DNA from 2 places in the Streptomyces sp. NPDC096040 genome. Region 1 is predicted to be linked to the other one. Evidence: riboswitches for the same ligand, from Rfam matches in the RefSeq annotation. Region 1 holds a riboswitch; the other holds the start of a gene.

Region 1 (7,632 bases):
TGTTCATCCCTCCCGCGCGGCGGCGCACACCGCGCGCGCGATCCGTGCCACGTCCGCGTCGCCCGTGACGTACGGGGGCATCGTGTAGACCAGATCGCGGAACGGCCGCAGCCACACACCCTCGCGCACCGCGGCCGCCGTGGCGGCCTTCATGTCCACCTCGTGGTCGAGCTGGACGACCCCGATGGCACCGAGGACGCGGACGTCCCGTACGCCGGGGACGTCCAGGGCCGGCGCCAGTCCGTCCCGCAGGCCCGTCTCGATCCGCTTGACCCCCGCCTGCCAGTCCTGGCCCAGCAGCAGACCGATCGAGGCGCACGCCAGGGAAGCGGCGAGGGGGTTGCCCATGAACGTCGGGCCGTGGGCCAGCACCGGCACCTCACCCCGAGAGATGCCCTCGGCCACCCGGGGTGTGCACAGGGTCGCCGCCATCGTCAGATAACCGCCGGTCAGCGCCTTGCCCACGCACATCACGTCCGGGGTGACGGCAGCGTGGTCCGCCGCGAACAGCGCGCCGGTGCGGCCGAAACCGGTCGCGATCTCGTCGAACACCAGCAGCACGTCATGCGCGTCGCAGGCCTCGCGCAGCACCCGCAGATAGGCGGGGGAGTGGAACCGCATCCCGCCCGCGCCCTGCACCACCGGCTCCACGATCACCGCGGCCAGTTCGGGCGCGTGGTGCTCGATCAGCGACCGCAGACGGTCGGCGTACGACTCGTCGTACTCCGTCGGCGGCGCGTCCGCGAAGACCTGGCGGGGCAGTACCCCGGACCAGAGCTCGTGCATCCCGCCCTCGGGGTCGCACACCGACATCGGCTGCCAGGTGTCGCCGTGGTAGCCGCCCCGCCAGGTCAGCAGGCGCTGTTTCGCGGGGCGCCCCAGGGAACGCCAGTACTGCAGACACATCTTGACCGCGACCTCAACCGACACCGAGCCGGAGTCGGCGAGGAAGACATGCTCAAGCCCGTCCGGCGACATGTCGACAAGGAGCTTCGCCAGACGTACGGCGGGCTCGTGGGTGAGCCCGCCGAACATCACATGGCTCATCCGGCCGAGCTGGTCGCGCGCGGCCTCGTTGAGCACCGGGTGGTTGTAGCCGTGGATCGCCGACCACCAGGACGACATGCCGTCGACCAGCTCGCCCGAGCCGTCCGCGAGCCGCAGCCGGACCCCGCTCGCCGACTCCACGACGAGCGGCTCGGCCCGGCCCGGCATCGGTCCGTACGGATGCCAGACGTGCCGCCGGTCCAGCTCCAGCAGCTCGGGGACGCTCAGGTCAGGCATTGGGCGCGAGATCCGTTCCGGCGCCCCGGCGGCGGACGGCGACCAGGTCGGTGCGCGGCTCGTCGGCGGCGGCGGTGCCACATCCCCCTTCATGAGCACCGCACCCGGCCTCGGCGTGCGACCCGCAGCCGGCGCCCCCGACCTCCGCCCGGTGCTGCGGCAGAGTCACCTCGTCGGCGCCCTCGACCACGAACCCGGCGTCCGCGATCATCTCCAGGTCGGCCTGGCCGGCCTGGCCCTCGGTGGTGAGGTAGTCGCCGAGGAAGATGGAGTTGGCCAGGTGCAGCGCGAGCGGCTGCATGGTGCGCAGATGGACCTCACGGCCGCCCGCGATACGGACCTCCACGTCCGGGCAGACGAACCGCACCATCGCCAGGATGCGCAGACAGCGCCGCGGGGTGAGGTTCCACTCCTTGGCCAGCGGGGTGCCCTCGACCGGGATCAGGAAGTTGACCGGCACCGAGTCCGGGTCCAGCTCGCGCAGCGCGAAGACCACGTCGACCAGGTCCTCGTCGGTCTCGCCCATACCGGCGATCAGACCGGAGCAGGCCGACAGACCAGCCGCGTGCGCCTTGGTGACGGTGTCCACCCGGTCGGCGTACGTGTGCGTGGTCGTGATGTCCCCGTACGTCCCCTCGGACGTGTTGAGGTTGTGGTTGTAGGCGTCGGCGCCCGCCTCGCGCAGCCGCTCGGCCTGGCCGTCGGAGAGCAGGCCGAGGCAGGCGCACACCTCGACGCCCTCGTTCTGCTCCTTGATCGCCTTGATTGTGCCGGCGACCCGGTCGACGTCCCGGTCGGTCGGGCCGCGTCCGCTCGCCACCAGGCAGACCCGCTTGGCGCCCCCGGCCAGACCAGCGGCGGCCGCCTTCGATGCCTCGTCGGGTTTCAGCCAGGTGTACTTGAGGATCCCGGTCGAGGATCCGAGGCGCTGCGAGCAGTAGGAGCAGTCCTCCGGGCACAGGCCCGACTTGAGGTTGACCAGGTAGTTGAGTTTCACGCGCCGGCCGAACCAGTGCCGGCGCACCTTGCCGGCCGCCGCCACCACATCGAGCACGTCGTCGTCGGAGGTCGCCAGCACGGCGAGCGCTTCCTCGCGGGTCGGCAGCTCGCGCCGAAGCCCCTTGTCCACCAGCGTGTTCAGCAGGTCCATGAGAGCCGATCCTGTACTACGAGGCTGCTCCGGGCCAAGGAGAGTTTGCACAACCCTGTCAGTTCGACGTGTGGGTATTGCCACACAGTGGGTGGCTGCCGGTGCCGCTAGGGTCTGTCCACTGCCTACAAAATGACCGGAGGAGCCATGGCGTTCGGCTGGATCGACGAACAGGCGGAACTGCGCCGCCGCGCCGGACTGGTACGGACCCTGCGCCCCCGCCCCGCCGACTCCCCGCTGCTGGACCTGGCGAGCAACGACTACCTGGGCCTCGCCCACCACCCGGAGGTCGCCGAGGGCGCGGCCGGGGCGGCCCGGACCTGGGGCGGCGGCTCCACCGGCTCCCGGCTGGTGACCGGCACCACGGAACTCCACACCGAGCTGGAGCGCGAGCTGGCCGAATTCTGCGGGTCCGAGGCGGCCCTGGTCTTCTCCTCCGGCTATGCCGCCAACCTCGCCGCCGTCACCACCCTCGGCCCGCACGGCTCCCTGATCGTCTCCGACGCCCTCAACCACGCCTCCCTGATCGACGGCTGCCGGCTGGCCCGGGGCGCCACCCAGGTCGTCGGACACGCCGACCCGGACGCCGTACGCAAGGCGCTCGGCACCCATGAGGGACCCGCGGTCGTGGTCTCCGACTCGGTGTTCTCGGTGGACGGCGACGCGGCACCGCTCGCCGCACTGGCCGAGGCATGCCGGGAGCGCGGCGCCGGGCTGCTCGTGGACGACGCCCACGGGCTCGGGGTCCTCGGGGACGGCGGGCGGGGCGCGCCGTACGCGGCCGGGCTCCGCGGCGCCGACGACGTGGTCGTCACGGCGACCCTCTCCAAGTCGCTGGGCAGCCAGGGCGGGGCCGTGCTCGGCCCGACCCGGGTGATCGACCATCTGGTGAACGCGGCCCGGACCTTCATCTTCGACACCGGCCTGGCCCCGGCCGCCGCGGGCGCGGCCCTGGCGGCGCTACGGCTGCTGCGCCGCGAGCCGGAACGAGCGGTGCGGGCCCGCGAGGTCGCCGCGGAACTGCACGCACGGCTGACCGCCGCGGGTCTGGAAGCGGTACGTCCGGACGCCGCGGTGGTCTCCGTGCGGGCACCGTCCCCGGAGGGGGCCGTGCGGTGGGCGGCCGACTGCCGTACGGCAGGCCTGGCCGTGGGCTGTTTCCGTCCGCCTTCCGTGCCGGACGGCATCTCACGGCTCAGGCTGACCGCCCGTGCGGACCTCTCCGGGGCCGAGATCGAACGCGCTGTACAGGTGATCGGCGAGACACGACCATGAGTCGGCGTGACACGGCCGGGCCTTGCCCATATGCGGATACGGAGTCGGTTACGGGCTGATCAGCCGGTGAGCGCCGACACGAAGCCCGCCCAGCTCCCGGGGGAGAAGAGCAGCGCGGGTCCGGCCGGATCCTTGGAGTCGCGCACGGCGAGCAGTCCGGTCAGCGGACCGGAGTGCGGCCGTGCCGTCTCCACACAGTTGTTCGCTCCGGTGCTGTAGCTGCTGCGCAGCCACCGCAGTCCGTGCAGATCAGCACTTGAAGGTACGTTCCGAGGCAGTGCAGTCATGGTGCCTCCTTACGCGCCGTCACCTATCCCGGCGATGTAATCCAACGAGTCCTCGGTCGAAAGGGCGTGGATCTGAAGGGTGTTGAAGGCCTCCGCGTACGCCTGGAGGTCTTCTTTCCGTTCGAGGTAGAGGCTACTCGTCAACTGGTCGACAACAACCACATCCAGATCAGAAGTGCTCGGAAATGAGAAGATTACGAAAGGACCGGTGATGCCGATATGGGCTCCGGCCGAGAACGGCAGCACCTGGAGCCGTACCTGGGGCAACCGGGCCGCCTCCACCAGCCGCTCCAGCTGTCTGGCCATCACGCCCGGGCCGCCGACCTCCCGGCGCAGCACCGCCTCGTCAAGGACCGCGCTCAGTTCCAGCGGCGGACGGTTTCGCAGCACGTCCTGCCTGGCCAGACGCACCTTCACCAGGGCGTCCAGCGCCTCGTCGTCGAGCCCGTCCACGGCCGCCCGGGTCACGGCACGCGCGTACTCGGGGGTCTGCAGCAGCCCCGGTACGACCGAGGTCTCCAGCGTGCGCATCGCGCTGGCCTGCGACTCCAGACTGATGAAATCCCGGTAGGTGGGCGGCAGCACCCCGCGATAGGCATGCCACCAGTGGTGCCGCCCGGCGGTGTCCTCCGACCCCGCCAACACCAGCAGCAACTCCCGCAGTTGCCCCTCGACCACGCCGTAGGCGTCGAGGAGTAACCGCACATCGGCCGGTTTCACACCGCTGGCGCCGGTCTCGATCCGGCTCACTTTCGACTGATGCCAGCCCACCAGACGAGCGGCCTCGCCGCTCGTGAGGCCGGCGCCGGTGCGCAGCGTGCGCAGTTCGGCGCCCAGTTTCCGGCGGCGTACCGCGGGACCGTTCTGCATGGGCTACTCCTTACTCCTTCCGAGCCGCCCAAATACGCTCTGAGGTCGCAGAGTTCACCGCATCGAGCGACAGATATATGCATATCTTGGTGGATCGCTCCCCTGACCGCCCTGGTAATGGCAGTCTGACGAAGAAGCACCAGTCCGGGACCGTACTCGAACCATCCGCGCCGTGTCGGGCTCCGGTCCCGTGGGAAAGGGACGACGTCGCCATGGCAGACCACCTGGAAGCATCCGTCACTCTGCCGAGCGATCCCGCCTCGGTCTCCGCGGCCCGCTCCTATGTGCTGGGCACCCTCGCGGAATGGGGGCTGCCACCGGAGACGGAGACCGCGGACACCATCCGCCTCATTGTCTCCGAGCTCGCCACCAACGCGGTGCAGCACACCTTCGGGCAGTCACCCACCTTCACGGTGGACCTCGTCCTCCACCGCGACGAACACCTGCGCATCGGCGTCACGGACAGCCATCCGCGCTTCCCCAAGAGACTCCCCGCCGCGGTGCAGCAGGACAACGGGCGCGGCATGGTCATCATCCGCTGGCTCACCGCGGAGTGCGGCGGCAAGCTCCGGGTGCGCCCCACCCGGGAGGGCGGCAAGACCGTCTTCATCGAGCTGCCCTGGGCAGTACCGGCCGGCACGGTCACCGTGGCCGGCCAGCAGGAACCGTAGCCCTGAGCTCCTGCCGGCCGACTCTCGGCGGGGTCAGCTGACCCGGCCGTACCAGACGCTCCGCGTCCAGATCTTCTGGAGCTTCACCACGTCCCCGGTCTTCGGGGCGTGCCAGATCCTTCCCTTCCCGGCGTAGATGCCGACGTGGTACACGCTGGAACCCGAGTGGAAGAAGACCAGGTCCCCGGCCTTGCGGTTGCCGGCCGAGATGTGACGGGTCTTGTTGTACTGCTGGGCCGCCGTACGCGGGAGCTTCTTGCCCGCTTTCTTGAACGAGTACAGCGTGAGCCCGGAGCAGTCGAACCGGTTCGGCCCGGTGGCGCCCCACCTGTAGGGCGAGCCCTTTTTCGAGGCAGCGATCTGAAGTGCCTTCGTCGCTATCGTGGCGGCCGAGGCGTCGGAGGCGACACCCGGGATCACGATGGAGCCACCCACGGCGGCGATGGTGAGCGCCGAGGCCGTGCCGGCCCGCGCCATCAACGACGGAACACGATTGAGCGCAGTCATGCGCAACCCTTCGTCAGCCGCCTGTGAAGGATGACCTGTCGGATTCGGGCTGGCGAAGTTGCCCGGCCGCGTTGCCGCGGCTTCACCCCAAGGGCTGCTCGGCCCGGTCATGGTGCGACCGTTCCGGCGACCCGTCGTGCTTGGGTCCTCCACTCCTGCCGATCCACTTCCGTCGACCGGTCATCCAGGCGGCGGCAGGACTCGGCGTCCGCCCGGACCGCCCCGCCGTTGTAGCGGGGGCTTGTCGTCGACAGGGATCTTCACTCACGCCTGTCCGAAAATCCCAACGGAATCGGGGATTTGTGGGTTTACTCACCACCCACCCGTTCGGGTGGACAGTGTTGTGTTCGATTATCCGTCAACTGCCCTGCGTAGCCCCGGACCTGCGCCGAAGCCTTCCGCGGGCACCTCCGGGCGCGCACGTCGAGCGACCTCGGCGGTCAGGTAAAACCACGCCAACCTCCGCCGAACGGCGGTAACCCCTTTGGGTCGTTTCGACTCCGGTCCGGTCGGCCGGTGGACGTGTCGCACCGGACTTCCGCGTGCGTCACCGTACGCAGTCGGGCGGGAGTGCGACGCGGGCGGTCCGGCGCTCACCGTCGAGTACCCGCAATGCCCTTGCCAGCGTGTCCCCGTGGAGCTCCGTCTCACCCCGTCGGTGCATCAGGGCCAGTGCGTCGCGCAGCTCGGACGCCGCGCGCACCAGCGCCTGCGCGGCGCGCAGCCCACGATAGGTGTCCTCGTTCTGCGCCGGGTTGATACGGCCCAGCAGATCGACCACGTCCAGGTAACGGTCGATCAACTCGCCCTCGGCGCGGGTCAGCGCGGGCAGCGGCGGAAGCTCCGGTGGCAGCATCGGCCGCTCACCCCGCGTCCGGCAGACCGAGGGAGGTCCTGTGGCTGGGCACGACCCGGTCCACCAGCCCGTACGCCAGCGCCGCTTGCGCGTCCAGGACCAGATCCCGCTCCAGGTCCTGGTGGACTTGGTCCGGCGTGCGCCCGGTGTGCCGGACGAGCATCTCTTCGAGCAGCGCGCGGATCCGGTCCAACTCCGCCGCCTGGATGACCAGATCACTCGGCTGGCCCTGTACCGGTTCCGGCAGCGACGGCTGCTGGAGCACGATGCGCGCACCCGGCAGCACGGACCGCTTGCCGGGTGTGCCCGCCGCGAGCAGCACCGCGGCCGACGCGCCGGCCTGCCCCAGGCAGATCGTCTCCACGTCACAGCCGACGTACTGGACCGTGTCGTAGATCGCGGCCATCGCGCTGAACGAACCGCCCGGAGAGTTGATGTACAGCGAGATGTCCCGCTCAGGCGCCGCGTGCTCCAGGTACATGAACTGCGCCATCACATCGTTGGCCGAGGTCTCGTCGACGGGCGTGCCGAGGAAGACGATCCGCTCCTCCAGCAGCTTCGAGTACGGATCAAGAGTGCGCTGCCCGGCGCTGGTGCGTTCGGTGAACTCGGGCAGGACGTAGCGGGCGGACGGTCGGGTCATGGCGTACCCCTCCTCGCGGCTGAGGCGTCTCAGCGGCCGGACTCTCACTACAAAATGTACAGGACGTACAGATCCTGGCGAGGGCATTG
Region 2 (7,632 bases), on a different contig from region 1:
CCCCCGGGGGGGCGGCGCGGCCTCGCCGTTTCCACCCCGTGACTTCTCCCATAGCGGGTCTTTATGAACGGCCGCCATTCATGCGTGGCCGGACTTTGCGCCGGGCATAGTTAATTATCCGCCGGGCACACCGATAGCGCGCCATCGGAAATTCCGGGCGCGCGCGAAATAGGGGCGACGGAGGCCACTGAAGGGCAACGGAAATACTGCTCCACCGAATAACACCCCTTTGTATACGGCGCCCGTGTTAATGCCGCAGGCCCGACACGTTTACGGGATGTTGCGAAGTCCTCACACCGTTCACCCGGTCCGTGCCGCCGGAAAAGCGCAGCCGGTGGGAGATCGTGGACCGCTCGGTGTGCAGCGCGGTGATCGCCCGCGCGCGCTCGCCGTCGCCGCGCGTCACCGCGTCCACGATGGCACCGTGCTCGGCCCAGGACTCCACGGGGTTGACGGGTGCGTCGACGGCGTACATCCAGGCGATCTTGTGGCGCAGCTGGGTGAGTGTCGAGGTCAGGGCGTGGCTGCCGGTGGCCTGGGCGAGCGTCTCGTGGAACCAACCACCCAGGGAGCGCAGGTCCTCGCTGCCGCCCCTGCGGGCCCGTTCCTGGCCCAGCCTGACGAGTCCGCGCAGCACCTTGAGGTGGGCCTCGGTGCGGCGCTGGGCGGCGCGGGAGGCGCCGAGCGGCTCCAGGAGCAGGCGCATCTCCAGCAGGTCGGCGGCCTCCTGCTCGGTCGGTTCCGCGACGCACGCACCCGCGTGCCGACGCGTCACCACGAAGCCCTCGGCCTCCAGGGTGCGCAGGGCCTCGCGGACGGGGACGCGCGAGACGCCGTAGCGACGGGCCAGGAGTTCCTCGGTGAGCCGGCTGCCGCGCTCGTAGACACCCGCGACGATGTCGTCCCGGATCGCTGTGCATACCGAGTGCGCCGGAATCCGCATGTCCGACCTCCGCCTTAATCCCCGTGAAACGCCGCCGAGTGACGTCCGTTCCGTGACTCTATTGCAATGAGCGGGAATTTCCGACGGCGGCCCGGAATCCATGCATATTTTTTGGACACCGGAGTCACGAAAACGACGAAAGCCCCGACTCCGGGGGCCGGGGCTTCGGGGCTCTCGCCAGGTGACGTCACATGGTCATCGCCGTGGTCGGGTCAGACGTTCAGGCCGTGCTTGCGGAGGTAGGCGACCGGGTCGACGTCCGAGCCGTACTCGGGGGTCGTGCGGGCCTCGAAGTGGAGGTGGGGGCCGGTCGCGTTGCCAGTCGCGCCGGAGAGGCCGATCTGCTGGCCGGGGGTGACCTTCTGGCCCACCGTGACGCCGATGGACGACAGGTGGCCGTACTGGGTGTACATGCCGTCGGCCATCTTGATGACGATCTGGTTGCCGTACGCTCCGCCCCAGCCGGTGGTCACGACCGTGCCGGTGCCGACGGCGTGCACCACCGTGCCGCTGGCTGCGTGGAAGTCGATGCCGGTGTGGGCGCCGGAGGACCACAGGGAGCCGCCGGTCTTGTAGCCGGTGGAGACGTACGAGTCGGAGATCGGCGCGACGAAGGCGTTGAGGCGCTTGCGCTCGGCCTCCCGCGCGGCGCGCACCTTGGCCTCGCGCTCCTTCTTGACCTTCTCCGCAGCCTTCTTGCGCGCGGCCTCCTCGGCCGCCTTGCGCTCGGCGGCGGCCTTCTGCGCGGCGGCCTGGGCGTCGATCTGGTCGGCGACGGAGTCGCTGACCGTGATGACCGGGGTGAGGCCGGTCTGCTCGACGGAGTTCTCGGCGGCGAGCGCCGGGGCGGCCGAGACGGTGCCGATGACACCCGTGGCGGTGAGGGCCGCGATGCCGGCGGCCTGCGCGGTGGTGCGCTTCACCCGGCCGGGACGACGGTGCTTCCCGGAGGCGCACATGAACGCCATGTAGAGGCTGGTCCTTTCCTTCCCTCTCGCCTACCGGGTTAGCTGACGGGTTCGGAGCAGGAAGGTCTCCTACGGGCCCCCTCGCGGCTCGCGTGGGCGCCCGATTCACCCCAGGGACTGCATGGGTCCCCGGCTCCCCTGGCTCGCGCCGTACGGGGACTCGGCGATGGCTGTCCGGTGCCGCGGGCGCGGCGCACTGCCTGACGGACAGCCCGGAAGAACCTACGAGGACGTCCTCACAATGCCCAAACGGATCACGGTTTTTGTCGCGTATCCCACAGGGCAGACAGGCAACCTCCGCCCCAATTCGGACATTGGGCGGCCCTGGTGACGCGACAGTCACCAGGGCCGCTGCACGCGCGCGTGCCGCTCGTCCGGCCGCGCTGCTTGCTTCGCTCTGCCTACTCCGCGGCGACGACCGTGACTTCGCCGATACCGAGGGCCTCCACGGGCTCCTTGATCTGCGCCGCGTCGCCGACGAGAACGGTCACCAGGTGGTCCACCGGGAAGGCGTTCACGACCGCCGCGGTGGCCTCCACAGTGCCGGTGGCGGCCAGTTGCCGGTAGAGCGTGGCCTGGAAGTCGTCGGGCAGATGCTGCTCGACCTGGTCGGCCAGGGTGCCGGCGACGGCCGCCGCCGTCTCGTACTTGAGCGGCGCCACGCCGACCAGGTTCTGCACGGCGACGTCACGCTCGGCGTCCGTGAGGCCCTCGGCGGCGAGGGTGCGCAGCACCGTCCACAGGTCCTGGAGCGCCGGGCCGGTGTTCGGGGTGTCCACGGAGCCGCTGACGGCGAGCATCGAGGCGCCGCTGCCGTCGGGGGCGGACCGCAGGACCTGCCCGAAGGCGCGGACGCCGTAGGTGTAGCCCTTCTCCTCGCGCAGGACGCGGTCCAGGCGGGAGGTGAGGGTGCCGCCCAGGCAGTACGTACCGAGCACCTGGGCGGGCCAGACGCGGTCGTGCCGGTCGGGGCCGACGCGGCCGATGAGCAGCTGCGTCTGGACGGCTCCGGGGCGGTCCACGATGACGACACGGCCGGTGTCGTCGGCGGACACCGGGGGAACGGGCCGGGGCTGGGCGGTGGAGCCGCGCCAGGCGCCCAGGGTCTCGCCCAGCAGCTCGTCCAGGTCGATGCCGGTCAGGTCGCCGACGACGACCACCGTGGCGGTGGCGGGCCGTACATGCCGGTCGTAGAAGGCGCGTACGGAGGCCGCGTCGATCTTCTCGACGGTGTCCTCGGTGCCCTGGCGCGGACGGGACATCCGCGCGGTCGACGGGAACAGCTCCTTGTAGAGCTCCTTGGCGGCCCGGCGGCTGGGGTTGGCCAGCTCGTGCGGGATCTCGTCGAGGCGGTTGCGGACCAGCCGCTCGACCTCGCTGTCGGCGAAGGCCGGCGCCCTGAGCGCGTCGGAGAGCAGTCCGAGCCCCTTGCCCAGGCGGGAGGACGGGACCTCCAGGCTGAGCCGGACACCGGGGTGGTCGGCGTGTGCGTCGAGGGTGGCGCCGGCGCGCTCCAGCTCGGCGGCGTACTCCTCGGCGGAGTGCTTGTCGGTGCCCTCGGAGAAGGCGCGCGCCATGATGGTGGCGACGCCGTCCAGGCCGGCCGGCTCGGCGTCCAGGGGTGCGTCCAGGAGCACCTCCACGGCGACGACCTGCTGGCCGGGGCGGTGGCAGCGCAGCACGGTCAGCCCGTTGTCCAGGGTGCCGCGCTCGGGGGCAGGGAAGGCCCAGGGGCGGGCCTCGCCCGCTTGGGGCCGGGGGTGGAAGTCCATGGTGGCGAGCTCGGTCACTTGGCCGTCTCCTCGTCGTCGTGCTCGGCGGTGGCGGCTTCGACCGTGGCCTCGGCCTCGGGGTCCTCGGGTACGTCGGCGTCCTCGACCGCCTCCGGGGACTTGGGCTCGTAGACGAGCACCGCGCGGTTGTCGGGCCGCAGACGGGCCTTGGCGACCTCCTGGACCTCTTCCGGGGTCACCGCGAGGACGCGCTGGACGGCGGTCAGGGCGAGCTGCGGGTCGCCGAACAGGACGGCGAACCGGCACAGTTCGTCCGCGCGGCCCGCGACCGTGCCCAGCCGGTCCAGCCACTCGCGCTCCAACTGGGCCTGGGCGCGCTCCATCTCCTCGGGCGTGGGGCCCTCCTCGGCGAACCGGGCGAGCTCTTCGTCGATGGCGGTCTCGATGACCGGAACCTCGACGTCACCGGAGGTCTTCACGTCCAGCCAGCCCAGGGATGGCGCGCCGGCGAGCCGCAGCAGGCCGAAGCCGGCGGCGACGGCCGTACGGTCGCGCCGTACGAGCCGGTTGTAGAGGCGGGAGGACTCGCCGCCGCCGAGGACGGTGAGGGCCAGGTCCGCCGCGTCGGACGCGCGCGTGCCGTCCTCCGGGAGCCGGTAGGCGGCCATCAACGCCCGCGCGGGCACCTCCTCCACGACGGCCTCGCGCAGCTGCTCGCCGATGACGTCGGGCAGCGAACCGTCACGCGGAGTGGGCTTGCCGTCGTGTGCCTGGATGGAACCGAAGTACTTCTCGATCCAGGCGAGGGTCTGCTTCGGGTCGATGTCGCCGACGACAGACAGGACCGCGTTGTTGGGCGCGTAGTAGGTACGGAAGAACGCCCGCGCGTCCTCCAGGGTGGCCGCGTCCAGGTCCGCCATCGAGCCGATCGGCGTGTGGTGGTAGGGGTGGCCCTCCGGGTAGGCGAGCGCGGTCAGCTTCTCGAAGGCCGTGCCGTAGGGGACGTTGTCGTAGCGCTGGCGGCGCTCGTTCTTGACGACGTCCCGCTGGTTCTCCATCGACTCGTCGTCCAGGGCGGCCAGCAGGGAGCCCATGCGGTCGGCCTCCAGCCAGAGGGCGAGCTCCAGCTGGTGGGCGGGCATGGTCTCGAAGTAGTTGGTGCGCTCGAAGCTGGTGGTGCCGTTGAGCGAGCCGCCGGCGCCCTGGACGAGCTCGAAGTGGCCGTTGCCCTTCACCTGGGCGGAGCCCTGGAACATCAAGTGCTCGAAAAGGTGAGCCAGGCCGGTACGGCCCTTGACTTCGTGCCGGGAACCGACGTCGTACCAGAGGCAGACCGCCGCGACCGGGGTCAGGTGGTCCTCGGAAAGCACCACGCGCAGACCGTTGGCCAAGCGGTGCTCGGTCGCTGTCAGGCCTCCGGAGCCTGTCTCGGCCGTGGTCGTGTGACCCATGGGCATGTACGTCCCTTCACTCGCGCTCACTCGCGGAAGCGGTCTCGAACCGCGGTTTTTCTGCCAGTCCTGCCACTGTATGCAAGCGGGCGGGGGCCCGGCGAAGTTCCCGCACGACGTACGCCCACAGCGGATCGCGTAGCCTGCGTCCGACCCACTCCCGAGCGCCTCCGAGGCACCGGGGCGGGCCGCGGAGACCGGGTCCTGGCCCGGGTTGTCAGTACCGCGGTCCACAATGGTCCGCGTCAGATCCCGTTCACGCATGAGCAAGGAGCCGGCAGCGATGGCCCGCCGCAGCACGAAGACCCCGCCGCCCGACGACTCGTACGAGGAGAGGATCCTCGACATCGACGTCGTGGACGAGATGCGCGGCTCCTACCTCGAGTACGCGTACTCGGTCATCTACTCGCGCGCCCTGCCGGACGCCCGTGACGGCCTCAAGCCGGTGCACCGCCGGATCGTCTACCAGATGAACGAGATGGGACTGCGCCCCGAGCGCGGCTACGTGAAGTGCGCGCGCGTGGTCGGCGAAGTGATGGGTAAGTTGCACCCGCACGGCGACGCGTCGATCTACGACGCGCTGGTGCGCATGGCCCAGCCGTTCTCGATGCGCGTCCCGCTGGTCGACGGCCACGGCAACTTCGGCTCGCTGGGCAACGACGACCCGCCGGCCGCCATGCGGTACACCGAGTGCCGGATGGCCGAGGCGACCAGCCTGATGACCGAGTCGATCGACGAGGACACGGTCGACTTCGCGCCCAACTACGACGGCCAGGAGCAGGAGCCGGTGGCGCTGCCCGCCGCCTTCCCGAACCTGCTGGTCAACGGCTCGTCGGGCATCGCGGTCGGCATGGCGACGAACATGCCGCCGCACAACCTCGGCGAGGTGATCGCGGCCGCCCGGCACCTGATCCGGTACCCGAACGCGGACCTGGACACGCTGATGAAGCACGTCCCGGGCCCCGACCTGCCGACCGGCGGCCGGATCGTCGGCCTGGAGGGCGTCCGGGACGCGTACGAGACGGGCCGCGGCACCTTCAAGATCCGGGCCACGGTTGCGGTGGAGACGGTCACGGCCCGCCGCAAGGGCCTGGTCATCACCGAACTGCCCTTCACGGTCGGTCCCGAGAAGGTCATCGCCAAGATCAAAGATCTGGTCAACTCGAAGAAGCTGCAGGGCATCGCCGACGTCAAGGACCTCACCGACCGCGCGCACGGGCTGCGCCTGGTCGTCGAGATCAAGAACGGCTTCGTGCCGGAGGCGGTCCTGGAGCAGCTCTACAAGCTGACGCCGATGGAGGAGTCCTTCGGCATCAACAACGTCGCCCTGGTGGACGGCCAGCCGCTCACCCTGGGCCTCAAGGAGCTGCTCGAGGTCTACCTCGACCACCGCTTCAACGTGGTCCGCCGGCGCAGCGAGTTCCGCCGCACCAAGCGCCGCGACCGGCTGCACCTGGTGGAGGGCCTGCTGACGGCCCTGGTCGACATCGACGAGGTCATCCGGCTGATCCGCTCCAGCGACAACAGCGCGCAGGCCAAGGAACGCCTGATGGAGCGCTTCTCGCTGTCGGAGATCCAGACCCAGTACATCCTGGACACGCCGCTCCGCCGGCTGACCAGGTACGACCGCATCGAGCTGGACGCGGAGAAGGACCGGCTCACCACGGAGATCGCCGAGCTGACCCGGATCCTGGAGTCGGACGCGGAGCTGCGCAAGCTGGTCTCGGCCGAACTGGCCGCGGTGGCGAAGAAGTTCGGCACCGAGCGGCGTACGGTGCTGCTGGAGGCCTCGGGCGCCCCGGCGGCCGTGGTGCCGCTCCAGGTGGCCGACGACCCGTGCCGGGTGTTGCTCTCCTCGACGGGCCTGCTGGCGCGCACGACGAACGGCGAGCCGTTCCCCGAGGACACCGACGGCAAGCGGGCCAAGCACGACGTGATCGTCTCGGCGGTCCCGGCGACCGCCCGCGGCGAGGTCGGTGCGGTGACCTCGTCCGGCCGTCTGCTCCGCGTCAACGTGGTCGACCTCCCGCAGCTCCCGGAGACGGCGACCGCCCCGAACCTCGCGGGCGGCGCACCTCTGTCCGAGTTCCTGTCCCTGGAGGACGACGAGTCGGTGGTCTGCCTGACCACGCTGGACGAGTCCTCACCGGGTCTCGCCCTCGGCACCGAGCAGGGCGTGGTCAAGCGCGTGGTCCCGGACTATCCGTCCAACAAGGGCGAGTTGGAGGTCATCACCCTCAAGGAGGGCGACCGGATCGTCGGCGCGATGGAGCTGCGCACCGGCGAGGAGGACCTGATCTTCATCACCGACGACGCACAGCTGCTGCGCTACCAGGCCTCCCAGGTGCGTCCACAGGGCCGTCCGGCGGGCGGTATGACGGGCATCAAGCTCACTGAGGGTGCGAAGGTGATCTCCTTCACGGCGGTGGACCCGGCGGCCGACGCGGTGGTCTTCACGGTGGCCGGCTCGCGCGGCACGCTCGACGACTCGGTGCAGACGACGGCCAAGCTGACCCCGTTCGACCAGTACCCGCGCA

What was found. A riboswitch is a leader RNA that binds a small molecule or an ion and turns the genes downstream of it on or off. The one in region 1 is predicted to bind cyclic di-AMP.
Region 2: it holds a riboswitch for cyclic di-AMP, as region 1 does, so the genes downstream of both, ABTY98_RS31375 (M23 family metallopeptidase) here and ABTY98_RS19725 (C40 family peptidase) in region 1, are expected to answer to the same signal.

The regions. Positions count from the first base shown of each region.
Region 1 is NZ_JBEOTA010000013.1:154,968-162,599, forward strand. It holds gene bioD (dethiobiotin synthase) at 1-1, opposite strand, end outside; gene ABTY98_RS19695 (adenosylmethionine--8-amino-7-oxononanoate transaminase) at 4-1,284, opposite strand; gene bioB (biotin synthase BioB) at 1,277-2,434, opposite strand; gene ABTY98_RS19705 (8-amino-7-oxononanoate synthase) at 2,582-3,709, shown strand; gene ABTY98_RS19710 (DUF397 domain-containing protein) at 3,769-3,996, opposite strand; gene ABTY98_RS19715 (helix-turn-helix domain-containing protein) at 4,006-4,866, opposite strand; gene ABTY98_RS19720 (ATP-binding protein) at 5,079-5,537, shown strand; gene ABTY98_RS19725 (C40 family peptidase) at 5,571-6,044, opposite strand; cyclic di-AMP (ydaO/yuaA leader) riboswitch at 6,048-6,229, opposite strand; gene ABTY98_RS19730 (hypothetical protein) at 6,592-6,900, opposite strand; gene ABTY98_RS19735 (ATP-dependent Clp protease proteolytic subunit) at 6,908-7,543, opposite strand.
Region 2 is NZ_JBEOTA010000027.1:36-7,667, forward strand. It holds gene ABTY98_RS31370 (GntR family transcriptional regulator) at 248-943, opposite strand; gene ABTY98_RS31375 (M23 family metallopeptidase) at 1,156-1,911, opposite strand; cyclic di-AMP (ydaO/yuaA leader) riboswitch at 1,924-2,087, opposite strand; gene ABTY98_RS31380 (M16 family metallopeptidase) at 2,313-3,701, opposite strand; gene ABTY98_RS31385 (M16 family metallopeptidase) at 3,698-5,101, opposite strand; gene ABTY98_RS31390 (DNA gyrase/topoisomerase IV subunit A) at 5,379-7,632, shown strand, end outside.